3 regions of the Lelliottia sp. CFBP8978 genome follow, and region 2 is predicted to be linked to each of the others. Evidence: predicted binding sites of a transcription regulator. Region 2 holds the regulator's gene; each other region holds the start of a gene.

Region 1 (4,285 bases), 350 kb from region 2:
GGTACTCTGGTCGCGCATGACGCGTAACGGCGCACTGGCGGGGATGTTGATTGGTGCGGTGACGGTCATCGTCTGGAAACATTTCGCGTGGCTGGATCTGTACGAAATCATTCCGGGCTTTATCTTCGCCAGCATCGGGATCGTGGTCTTTAGCCTGCTGGGCAAAGCGCCGTCTGCCTCAATGACGCAGCGTTTTGCCGAAGCAGATGCGCATTACCATACGGCACCGCCATCAAAGCTGCAGCCTGACTAAGCGTTAATCGGTTTTCAAAGCCGGGTAAGGCGACGTCGCCGCCCGGCTTTTTTTCTGTCAGAACTGCACGCACACCGGCTGATCAACGCGCATCACCGACTCCTGCGCAAAACGTGATTTATAGATCCCGCGTAACGCTTCGATATTGCTCTCGCTCTGGGCATCTTTCCCGTGGATCAGCATCAACGCTTTGCTTGGCTCACGCGCCACTTTCCCGTCATTGCCCAGCCACTGTCCGCGCGCATCAAATACCGTTAAGCCATCGCGAAAACGCGGCGTGACGTCCTGATCGACAAACTGCTGCCACTCCTGACCGGTAATGGCCGCACCAGCCGGACGATTCAGACCGAAATAGAGCGTGGTTTGCTGCATCTGGTTATCCACTTTGCAGGTGGCGTCAGAAGCCGTATGCGAGGGGGCGTTGCAGCCTGCCAGCATGAAAAGTGCGGCAACCATAAGCCCTGTTTTGATGGTCATTGTTCGCTATCCTCATTGTTATTGTTGCAAGAAAAAGCCGGGTGGCGCTAACGCTGACCCGGCCTACAAATCACCTGTTCGACAAACGGGATTAAAGCACCAGCCCCGCAAAACTTGCCGACAGCAAGCTCACCAGCGTCGCGCCGTACACCAGACGCAGACCGAAGCGAGAGACCACATTCCCTTGCTGTTCGTTCAGGCCCTTAATGGCGCCAGCAACGATGCCGATAGAGGCAAAGTTAGCAAACGAGACCAGGAAGATGGAGAGAATGCCCAGCCCACGCGGGGTCATTTGTCCGGCAATTTTTTGCAGCTCAATCATCGCCACAAATTCATTGGCGACCAGCTTGGTGGCCATAATGCTGCCCGCATTTAAGGCATCGCTCAGCGGAATGCCAACCAGCCACGCCAGCGGATAAAACACATAGCCCAGAATCTGCTGGAAGCTCATGCCAAATACGCTGGAGAATAATGCGTTAACGGCGCTGATAATGGCAATAAAGCCAATCAGCATGGCCAGAATAATCATCGCGACTTTGAAACCGGCCAGAATATACTCGCCGAGCATTTCAAAGAAGCTTTGCGATTCGTGCAGCTTTTCCAGTTTGATATCGGGTTCTGCTTCCGGGCGCGCCGGGTTGATGACCGACAAAATAATAAAGGTGCTGAACATATTAAGGATCAGCGCGGCGACCACATATTTGGCATCAAGCATCGTCATATAGGCACCAACAATCGACAACGATACCGTGGACATCGCCGTGGCGGCCATGGTGAACAGGCGACGTGAAGAGAGATCGCCGAGCACCCCTTTGTAAGCAATAAAGTTCTCTGACTGACCGAGAATTAAAGAACTTACGGCGTTAAACGATTCCAGCTTGCCCATGCCATTCAGTTTTGACAGCAATGTCCCGATGACGCGAATAAAAATCGGCAGAATTCGCCAGTGCTGGAGAATGCCGATCAGCGCGGAAATAAAAATAATCGGACAGAGTACGCCAAGGAAAATGAACGCCAGCCCTTTTTCAGCCATTCCGCCAAAGACAAAATTTGTGCCTTCAGCGGCGAATTTCAGCAGAGACTCGAAGAAACCGGAGACATATTTAATGACGAAGAGACCGCTTTCGGCGTGCAGAAAAAAGAACGCCAGCGCAATTTCAATGACAATAAGCTGTAAAACGTAGCGAATACGAATTTTCCGGCGGTCGAAACTCACCAGCCAGGCGAGCGCAAGAATAATGACCAGCGCCAGCAGGAAATGAACGAAGTTATACATATTAAAATTTCAGCAGGTAAACGAAGCGCTTATTTAGCCATAGGCCGTGTTAACCGTAAATGGGCATTTACGTTATAAGTTATAGACATAACGATAACCATCGTAACTATTAACAGGCGAGCAATTTACAACTGGTCATCAAAACCCGTCACATTTCGCTTGTTTTTCTTCTTGTCGTAATGATAATCACTATCACAGTTATTTACCTTTCTTTGCATCAGTTGACCGCGATTAACATTTAAGGTGTCGGCATGTTTGTTCCATTTCTCATTATGTTACGTGAAGGGCTTGAAGCGGCCTTAATTGTCAGCCTGATCGCCAGTTATCTGAAGCGAACGCAACGCGGGCGCTGGATAGGCGTGATGTGGATCGGCGTTTTCCTCGCCGCCGCGCTGTGCCTGGGTCTTGGCATTCTGATCAATGAAACCACCGGTGAGTTCCCGCAAAAAGAACAAGAGCTGTTCGAAGGAATTGTCGCGGTTATTGCGGTGGTGATCCTCACCTGGATGGTGTTCTGGATGCGCAAGGTTTCACGCAACGTCAAAGTTCAGCTTGAGCAGGCCGTGGATACCGCGCTGCAAAAGGGCAACCATCACGGCTGGGCGCTGATTGGGATGGTCTTTTTCGCGGTGGCCCGCGAAGGGCTGGAGTCGGTCTTTTTCCTGCTGGCGGCATTTCAGCAGGATGTGGGGATCTGGCCGCCGCTCGGGGCGGTGCTGGGTCTCGCCACCGCCGTGGTGCTGGGCTTTATGCTTTACTGGGGCGGCATCCGTCTGAATCTCGGCGCTTTCTTCAAGTGGACCAGCCTGTTCATTCTGCTGGTGGCTGCAGGGCTGGCGGCAGGCGCGATTCGCGCTTTCCATGAGGCGGGCCTGTGGAACCATCTCCAGGACGTCGCATTCGATCTTAGTAACGTCCTCTCTACCCACTCTCTGACCGGAACCCTGCTGGAAGGTATTTTTGGCTATCAGGAAGCGCCGAGCGTCAGCGAAGTGGCGATGTATTTCATCTATCTCATTCCGGCGCTGGTGCTGTTCTTTATGCCATCACGCCCGGGCGTTCAGCCGTCGCGTACTGCGCCCTGATGCGCTGAGTGTTGTTTCAACATACTTTTAGAAAGGGAAGGGTCATGGCAATTCAATTTCGTCGTAGTGCGTTACAGGCCGGTGTGGCAGCGCTGTTTGCGTATGCCTTTTCCGCCCAGGCGGCTGATATTCCTCAGGTGAAAGTCACCGTGAACGATAAACAGTGTGAACCGATGACGATCACGGTTAACAGCGGCAAAACGCAGTTTATCATTCAGAACCACAGCCAGAAGGCGCTGGAGTGGGAGATCCTCAAAGGCGTGATGGTGGTTGAAGAGCGCGAGAACATCGCGCCCGGTTTTACTCAGAAAATGACCGCTAACCTGCAGCCGGGCGAATACGACATGACCTGCGGCCTGCTGACCAATCCGAAAGGCAAGCTGATCGTCAAAGGCGAAGCCACCGCGGATGCGGCGAAAGGTGAAGCGTTGCTCAGTCTTGGCGAGGCGATTACCGCCTATAAAGCCTACGTGACCAAAGAGACCGCCGATCTGGTTGCCGGTACCAAAGCGTTTACCGACGCGGTGAACGCGGGCGATATCGAGAAAGCGAAATCTCTGTATGCGCCGACGCGTCAGCACTACGAGCGTATCGAGCCGATTGCCGAGCTGTTCTCCGATCTCGACGGAAGCATTGATGCCCGTGAAGATGACTATGAACAGAAAGCCGCCGATCCGAAATTCACCGGTTTCCATCGTCTGGAAAAAGCGCTGTTTGGCGACAACGCCACTCAAGGGATGGAGAAGTACGCCGAGCAACTGAACAGCGATGTGCTGGAGCTGCAAAAACGCATCAGCGAGCTGGCTTTCCCGCCGTCAAAAGTGGTGGGTGGCGCGGCAGGCCTGATTGAAGAAGTGGCGGCCAGCAAAATCAGCGGTGAAGAAGATCGTTATAGCCATACCGATCTGTGGGACTTCCAGGCAAACGTGGAAGGCGCGCAGAAAATTGTCGATCTGCTGCGCCCGCAGCTGCAGAAAGATAACAGCGAACTGCTGGCCAAAGTGGATGCCAACTTCAAGAAAGTGAACACCATTCTGGCGAAATACCGTACCAAAGACGGGTATGAAACCTATGATAAGTTGACCGATGCGGATCGTAATGCGCTGAAAGGCCCGATTACTACGCTGGCGGAAGACCTGGCTCAGCTGCGTGGCGTTCTCGGTCTGGACTAAGCCCTATGAAGAAGCATGAAGA
Region 2 (4,285 bases):
GCATGTGATTGCCGGAGCCGGACACTGGGTACATGCCGAAAAACCAGAAGCGGTGCTGCGCGCGATTCGTCGCTATCTCGCTGATAACGCGATTTGATTAAAAAGTCAGCGACTGGTTGCCAGCTGGCCTCCAGTCGTTGGCGTGCTGGTATCCGTGATGTATGATGTCGCGCTCATCGCCCGGGCAATAGCAGGGCTGCTTGTTTTCCCCCGAAGTCTCTGAATCATGGCCAAAGAACAAACGGACCGCACGACATTAGATCTGTTCGCGACTGAACGTCGACCGGGACGACCTAAAACCAATCCGCTATCGCGTGATGAACAGTTGCGTATCAATAAACGCAATCAGCTTAAACGCGACAAAAGTCGTGGGCTTAAACGCGTCGAGCTAAAACTCAACGCGGAAGCTGCAGATGCCTTAAGTGAGCTGGCCGATGCCCGTGAGATCAGCCGCAGCGAGCTTATCGAAGAGATGCTGATGGCGCAGCTCCAGGCATGGCGCAACAGCCAATGATCGCCTGAAATATCATCCTTTCATCACTTTCATGTAGCACAGAGTGCAGTCCGGGCCGATAGCAGTTTCCGCTGACTTCTCTGTTCTGCTATGATTGCCCTTATCCGTGGACAATTCGTGCCACCATACCATTAAGTTTCAAGAGGTTATTTTACTCATGGCAATCATCGGCATTTTCTTCGGCAGCGATACCGGTAATACCGAAAACATCGCAAAAAACATTCAAAAACAGCTTGGTAAAGACGTTGCCGACGTGCATGACATTGCTAAGAGCAGCAAAGAGGATCTCGAAGGTTACGATATTCTGCTGCTTGGCATTCCGACCTGGTACTACGGCGAAGCGCAGTGCGACTGGGATGATTTCTTCCCAACGCTGGAAGAAGTCGACTTCAATGGCAAGCTTGTTGCCCTGTTCGGCTGCGGCGACCAGGAAGATTACGCAGAATACTTCTGCGATGCACTTGGCACCATCCGCGACATTATTGAGCCTCACGGCGCTGTTATCGTCGGTCACTGGCCAACGGCGGGCTACCATTTCGAAGCGTCCAAAGGTCTGGCGGACGACGACCACTTTGTCGGTCTGGCAATTGATGAAGACCGTCAGCCGGAGCTGACCGCCGAGCGAGTGGACAAATGGGTTAAGCAGATCCGTGAAGAACTGCACCTCGATGACATTCTGAACGCCTGACTGAATGTTGAGGCGCGACATAATTTGTTGCGCCTCATTGATAGATAAAACCGATTAAAATAATTGCTACAAATTTTTAACTTTTATCTCCATACCTGTACAATGTCCCCGGGTTAAAGTGGATGCCATCAGACAAGTTTGTTGGCGATACCACGTTTTTATAAGCATACTTTGCTTGAGACTTGCAGTTTTCATTTAGGCGTGGCAGTTCTATAATGAGACGCATTATCCCAAGTGCATTTTCTGTCACTTCTTATTTGAAGTGAATCGTTTAGCAACAGGACAGATTCCGCATGACTGACAACAATACCGCATTGAAGAAGGCTGGCCTGAAAGTTACGCTTCCTCGTTTAAAAATTCTGGAAGTACTGCAAGGTCCGGACAATCATCATGTCAGTGCGGAAGATTTATACAAACGTCTGATCGACATGGGCGAAGAGATTGGACTGGCGACCGTTTATCGCGTCCTGAACCAGTTCGACGACGCCGGGATTGTCACCCGTCATAATTTTGAAGGCGGAAAATCCGTTTTTGAACTGACGCAACAGCATCACCACGATCACCTTATCTGCCTCGATTGCGGCAAGGTGATTGAATTTAGCGACGACTCTATCGAAGCACGCCAGCGTGAAATTGCCACGCGCCATGGCATCCGCCTGACCAACCACAGCCTGTATCTCTACGGCCACTGTGCTGAAGGCGATTGCCGCGAAGAAGAGCACGCGCACGAACCGAAATAATCGCATTTTCATACTCTGAGCCAACCTGACGGTTGGCTTTTTTTTGCCTGTTATAAGACAAAAAGCCCGGTAAGCTGAAGCTTCCGGGCACTTTAGAGCGCGAATGATCTGGCGCGACGTGTTACCGACTGTTGTTGCTGCGGATCTCCTGCCAGATGCGGTCGCAACGCTTTGCCACTTCCTGATCGTTACCCGTTTTACGCGCCTGAATACACGCCTGGTAATCCAGCACGCGAACGTTTTCCTGCGTCGCAAACTGCTCATGCGCTTTCTCTTTTTTCAGCACATTCAGTACGCTCTGGCAGGCTTCGATCTTCTCTGGCGAGCCTTCTGCGGTATTGATACAGGCGCTGTAGGCCTCTTTAAGACGCGAATCTTCTTTAGGTGCCTGGGGCTGTGCGCAGCCAGCCAGTGCCGACGCCAGCGCCGCCACACAGATAATTTTTTTCAGCATAGCCGTCTCCATTCCGGCGAGGTGGGGGGAACACCTCGCCGGCGTGATTATCAGAAGATAGTGAACGGTGCGATGACCATAAATTTCACGTCACGCTCATCCTGGAAGATGTTGCCGTAACCGCCCGCGTAGCTTGGAATATCGGAGTGGTTGTCGTACTGGGTGAAGTGCAGTTTGAACATCGTGCCCTTCGCGCGGCCATCCTGCAGGGTATAAACTGCGTCGAGGCTGTAAGAGGACTCTTTCAGACGATAGTTCGGGTCGTAGTAAGCATCCGGCGTGGCCATATCCGCTGGTTTTGCGTCCCAGGCGTAGGCATAAGATGCCCCAACCGCCCAGCCCGGCAGATTCCAGTTCTTCAGGTCATACATCGCGCCAAAGAAGAGCGCTTTTTCACCGTCGGCGTTGAAGTCAGAGCGGTTATCCCACCAGATATCCAGACGACCGTTTGAAGAGGCGTAGGTTGGGGTCATACGCTGCAGGAAGTAGCCCTGCTGCCCTTCCGCCTTGACGTAGGTTCCTTCGAGACGTAAATCAACCTGGCCAACTTTATAGCCAAAGGTCAGGGCCTGCAGCCAGGCGGTGCCGTCATACAGATCGTTCACGCCGCCATCGCTGACTTTGTCGCGCGTGCCGTAGAACTGATAGCTGGTGGTCAGCGGGCCGCCGACAATATCAAATTTGTAGCTCGCCTTGGCAAAATACTGATCGACATAGCCTTCTGCCTGACCGAACGCGGCTTCCAGCACCAGATCATTTTTGAAGTCATACTTCGCGCCGAGCGAGTGCAGATATTCGACTTTGGTCTTTTTATCGTTCTGATAGAACTTGTCCATCTCGATGTGCCACGGCGCTTTATATTCGTTGGTCCACATATAGGAGAAGCTCAGCGCGCCTGCATCGCCGTAGTCGAAATTAGCTCCGGCTTCTGCCCCCTGGTATGTACCCGGCATGAAACTCCAGTGCGGCGCTAATAACGTCTGACCGGTTGGCTGAATATAACCGCCGCGCGCCCATACCGGACCGTATTTAAATTTAGCCGCCGCTTTATACAGGCTAATGCCGCTCTTATCGCCGGACCAGTCTTCTTTATACGCTTTATTGCTGGACGAGAACGCAATTTCGTTCGGGTGCGCGCTATCGCCATTTTCGGCCATTTCAATGGCGGTAAAGGCCGCAATATCAATACCGAACATATCGGCGGCATAGCCGGACTGGAAATCCAGATTGGCGTTCCAGGTGGAGTGAGAAAGGTTGGTTTTGTATTTGTCTTCAGTGACGTCTTTACGGTCACGTTCACGCTGCCAGTAATAGATACCGCCCGTGAGTGTAGAATCATCAATAAATCCTGCCGCCTGAGCCTGCGGAGCAGCCATAAAGCCTGACATGGCTGTCACACCGGCAACAGCCAGCGCCAGCGCACTACGTTTGCCACTGAACGTACGCATAGATTGTTCCTCTTTGACGAATTAAAACGCCTTAAACGGCGAAAAGCTAAAAAGACCTAAATGGTCAGGGGTAGTCAGAAATACCCTCGAATTAACTACCGTCTTTAGACTATTTTTCGCGACGCGAATTATCAATGATTTTTAGCAGGCAAAATGCAGGATTATGACGAAGTGCACATAATTGGTAGTGATTTGTAACATATTGCAGATAGCGGAACTAAGGAGAGAAAAACCGTTTAAATTCATTAATTAATATAAATTGATAACGCTTACACGCTTTCATTTCGCTTATTTATTTTCGATCTTAACTTTATTTTAAAAAATAAGTAGCAGCTGATTGACCCGCTATTTTTACGAAGAAACAGCCCAACAAAGTAACAACATGATCGATAAGCAAAAAAAACGCCGCTGGCAGCGGCGTTTGTCTCTCATTGACCTGGC
Region 3 (4,285 bases), 2.1 Mb from region 2:
CCAACAGCCCAGGCTCGCAGCAGAGGTTAAGATCACAATCGTCAGGGCGAAGTCCATAACGCCTTTACCAATTAACGCACCCGCCAGAAGCAGCAGACTATCCCCCGGCAGAAACGAGGCGGGCAGCAGACCGTTTTCGAGAAATAATGTGGCGAACATGACGAAATAAACGACACCAACGACGTGTGGATCCATCAGCGCTGCAAAATCGTGTTGCCAGAGCGCAGCGATAATATCTTGAATGACAGCCATGGACTTTCCTGTGGAACAACTTATATGCGGCTATTGTACTCCTGATTTCGCCCGCGGGGGTTGATCGTGGACCCAACAAATGCAGACATTTGTACTGTAAGCGTCTACAAAACGGTCCAGGAGTACATTTCTGTTCGCACTCTACACGATACGTTCAAATCCTGCCGATAAATCCGCCATCAGATCGTCAACATTTTCTAAACCAATGTGAAGACGAATCAGCGTGCCGGTGAAATCCACTTCCCCGCCCGGGCGCAGGCTGGCGATCTGCTCCGGTTGATTAGGCAGAATCAGCGATTCGAAGCCGCCCCAGGAGTAAGCCATGCTGAAGAGTGAGAAGTTATCCAGGTAGCTCGCCAGTTCGTCATTGTTCAGCCTTTTTTTAAGCACAAATGAGAACAAACCGCAGCTGCCCGTAAAGTCACGTTTCCAGAACTCATGCCCTTTACTGCCCGGCAGCGCGGGATGATTGACACGAGCAACCTGGGGATGCTGCGCCAGCCACTCGGCGATTTGCAGGCTGCTTTCGTGATGTTGACGCAGACGCACGCCCAGCGTACGCAGCCCACGGCTGGTCATATACGCCGTATCGGCATCGACCATTTGTCCCATCAGATAGGCATTTTCGCGCAGTTGGTCCCAGCAGCGGGCATTGGAAACCGCCGTGCCAATCATCCCGTCGGAGTGACCAATAAGATATTTCGTTGCGGCCTGAATGGAGATATCAATATCGAAATCGAGCGCTTTAAACAGCACACCCGCAGCCCAGGTGTTATCGATCATAATGATGGCATCGGGGGCGGCGCGACGTACAGCACGCACAATCGCCGGAACGTCATGCACTTCCATGGTGATCGAACCCGGTGATTCCAGGAACACAATGCGCGTATTCGGCTGAATAAGTTCAGCGATGCCCTCGCCAATCAGCGGATCGAACCAGCCGGTGGTGACGCCAAGTTTAGTGAGGATTTTGGTACAGAAATCCTGGCTGGGTTCGTAGGCCGTATTGGTCATCAGGATATGATCGCCCTGTTCGACAAAGGCCAGAATGGTATTTGCCACCGCCGCTGCGCCGCACGGGAACAACGCGCAGCCCGCGCCGCCCTCCAGTTCGCACATGGCTTCCTGTAATGAAAAATGGGTCAGCGTGCCGCGGCGGCCATAAAACAGCTCGCCTTTTGCGCGGTTACGGGTGGCGTGTTTTTTGGCCTCGACCGTATCAAAAACCAGCGAAGAGGCGCGCTGGATAACGCTATTTACCGAACCCTGAGTGTACTTTTTACTGCGTCCGGCCTGGACAAGCGTGGTATCAAGATGCTTCTCTGTCATGTTCGCTAAACCTGTTTTATACGTCTGGACGTCCAGACTACCACGATTGCGGAAATCTGCATCCGGATGCTTAGCGAATAAGCAGAATATTTTCTGAAAAATAAGCATAAGAAATTTTTAATGCGTAAGCGCAAGGAAAATGAGCGTAAATTTCGGCACTATGTAAATACTAATGAGAACCACTATCAATTCGATGTGGTTTTGATATTATTATGCTCAGAATTTGTGATTTGCGTCCTGGAGATACAGAGTGGGTAATAATTTGATGCAGACGGATCTCTCCGTTTGGGGCATGTACCAACATGCTGACATCGTGGTTAAGATTGTGATGATCGGCCTGATTCTGGCGTCAGTGATCACCTGGGCTATTTTCTTCAGCAAGAGCGTTGAGCTGATTTCCCAAAAGCGCCGCCTCAAGCGCGAACAGCAGCAGCTGGCTGAAGCCCGCTCTCTGGATCAGGCTTCTGACATCACGTCCGCATTTCATGCCAAAAGCCTCACCACCCAATTAGTCAATGAAGCTCAGAACGAGCTGGAACTCTCCGCAGGCAGTGAAGATAACGAAGGTATTAAAGAGCGTACCGGCTTCCGCCTGGAACGTCGCGTTGCCGCTGTTGGCCGCCACATGGGCCGCGGAAATGGCTATCTGGCGACCATCGGTGCGATCTCTCCGTTTGTGGGTCTGTTTGGCACCGTTTGGGGCATCATGAACAGCTTCATTGGTATTGCCCAGACGCAAACCACTAACCTCGCTGTAGTGGCACCGGGTATCGCAGAAGCTCTGCTGGCAACGGCTATCGGCCTGGTTGCCGCGATTCCTGCGGTTGTTATCTATAACATCTTCGCCCGTATGATTGGCAGCTTCAAAGCCACGCTGGGTGATGTTGCCGCGCAGGTTCTGCTGCTGCAAAGCCGCGATCTCGACCTCAGCGCCAGCTCCGTTAAGCCGGTCCATTCTGCTTCGAAATTGCGTGTAGGTTGATAAGTTATGGCAATGCGTCTCAATGAAAATCTGGACGATAACGGCGAAATGCATGAAATCAACGTGACGCCGTTTATCGACGTCATGTTAGTTCTGCTGATTATCTTCATGGTTGCCGCGCCGCTGGCGACGGTTGACGTGAAGGTGAATCTGCCCGCGTCTTCCAGCCAGCCGCAGCCGCGACCGGAAAAACCGATCTATCTGTCTGTTAAAGCGGATAAATCAATGTTCCTGGGCAATGACCCGGTGACCGATGAGTCTGTGATTCCGGCACTGGAAGCGCTGACTCAGGGTAAGAAAGACACCACGGTGTTCTTCCGCGCGGATAAAACCGTCGATTACGAAACCATGATGAGAGTGATGGACACGCTGCATCAGGCGGGTTATCTCAAGATTGGTTTGGTCGGCGAAGAAAAAACCGCAGCCAAATAAACGTTAAACGGCAACGCAAGTTGCCGTTTTTGTTTTCGCCCTCTCACACGGGAGAGGGCAGGGTGAAGGCTTCAGCACACAGAGGCGTTTATCCCAGATGTTCCCCGCCGCAGACACCATGCACTTCTGCCGTCACATAACTCGACTCCTGGCTGGCCAGATAGACATATACCCCCGCCAGTTCTGCAGGCTGCCCCGCGCGTTTCATCGGCGTCTTCTGACCAAATTGCGGAATCTTATCCTGAGTCTGACCGCCTGAAATTTGCAGTGCCGTCCAGATCGGGCCAGGGGCAACTACGTTCACGCGGATACCTTTCTCGGCCACCTGTTTTGCCAGTCCGCGGCTGTAGTTCAGTATTGCCGCCTTGGTAGAGGCATAATCCAGCAGATGCGGGCTTGGCTGGTAAGCCTGAATTGAGGATGTGGTCACGATGCTGGAACCGGCCGGCAGGAGCGGGATTGCCTCCTGGGTTATCCAGAAAAGCGCCAGTACGTTCACCGCGTAAGTCTGTTTAAACTGCTCGGTGGTCAGATCGGCAATCTTCTCGACGGCGACCTGTTTCCCCGCGACCAGCGCCAGCGTATCTAATCCGCCCAGCGCTTTGTGTGCCGTATGCACCAGCGAGCGGGCAAACGCTTCATCGCTCAAATCACCCGGAATCAGCACCGCTTTGCGGCCCGCTTCTTCAATCAGCTGTTTGACCTGTAGGGCATCTTCCTCTTCTGCCGGCAGGTAGTTAATCGCCACGTCGGCGCCTTCACGAGCGTAGGCAATAGCGGCTGCGCGTCCGATACCGGAGTCCCCGCCCGTCACCAGCGCCTTACGATCCTGAAGCCTGCCACTGCCTTTATAGCTCTTCTCGCCGCAATCAGGCACTGGCGTCATCTTCGACTGCACGCCGGGTGCGGGCTGTTTTTGCTTCGGGTAGTCGCCGGTAAAGTACTGAGTGGTAGGGTCCTGGATTTTCGTCTGGTCATTTGACATAAGTCGTCTCCGTGCGTGTGATCCAAGTTGATAAGCATAGGATATTGCACAGCGTTGTCGGAACGATTCAGGGGAATCTGACGTGGCGTCCTGCCTGGGGTGCGCTTCAGGGCGGTCGAAAAGCTTTTGGCTGGCGGGTGTTGCGGCGGGTGTTCGGTGCGATCAGGGCTTGCTGGAGGAGGTATCTGTTTTTGCTGCGAGCGCATCTTCATCCAGGGCGACGCTGGTGACATTGGACGTGTGGTAGCCGCCATCAGCCAGTTTACGCGTCAGGCGTAATGTGGCAGTCTCCCGCGAAAGCAGGT

Evidence for each region. The regulator Fur, encoded in region 2, represses iron uptake genes when iron is present. The targets are predictions, from matches to a motif close to ATAATAATGAGAACNACTATCAA.
Region 1: a site for Fur is predicted at 2,180-2,202, ahead of efeU (iron uptake transporter permease EfeU). Genes of this name have one in related genera too.
Region 3: a site for Fur is predicted at 1,748-1,770, ahead of exbB (tol-pal system-associated acyl-CoA thioesterase). Genes of this name have one in related genera too.

The regions. Positions count from the first base shown of each region.
Region 1 covers NZ_CM188253.1:1,663,489-1,667,773, forward strand. The annotation lists gene putP (sodium/proline symporter PutP) at 1-253, shown strand, start outside; gene SOM82_RS07685 (DUF3574 domain-containing protein) at 311-730, opposite strand; gene SOM82_RS07690 (NupC/NupG family nucleoside CNT transporter) at 822-2,006, opposite strand; gene efeU (iron uptake transporter permease EfeU) at 2,258-3,091, shown strand; gene efeO (iron uptake system protein EfeO) at 3,136-4,263, shown strand; gene efeB (iron uptake transporter deferrochelatase/peroxidase subunit) at 4,269-4,285, shown strand, end outside.
Region 2 covers NZ_CM188253.1:1,317,873-1,322,157, reverse strand. The annotation lists gene ybfF (esterase) at 1-97, shown strand, start outside; gene ybfE (LexA regulated protein) at 227-514, shown strand; gene fldA (flavodoxin FldA) at 672-1,202, shown strand; gene fur (ferric iron uptake transcriptional regulator) at 1,496-1,942, shown strand; gene chiQ (ChiQ/YbfN family lipoprotein) at 2,064-2,393, opposite strand; gene chiP (chitoporin ChiP) at 2,447-3,844, opposite strand.
Region 3 covers NZ_CM188253.1:3,717,187-3,721,471, reverse strand. The annotation lists gene yghB (DedA family general envelope maintenance protein YghB) at 1-252, opposite strand, end outside; gene metC (cystathionine beta-lyase) at 394-1,581, opposite strand; gene exbB (tol-pal system-associated acyl-CoA thioesterase) at 1,832-2,563, shown strand; gene exbD (TonB system transport protein ExbD) at 2,570-2,995, shown strand; gene SOM82_RS17385 (SDR family oxidoreductase) at 3,084-3,980, opposite strand; gene SOM82_RS17380 (cytoplasmic protein) at 4,143-4,285, opposite strand, start outside.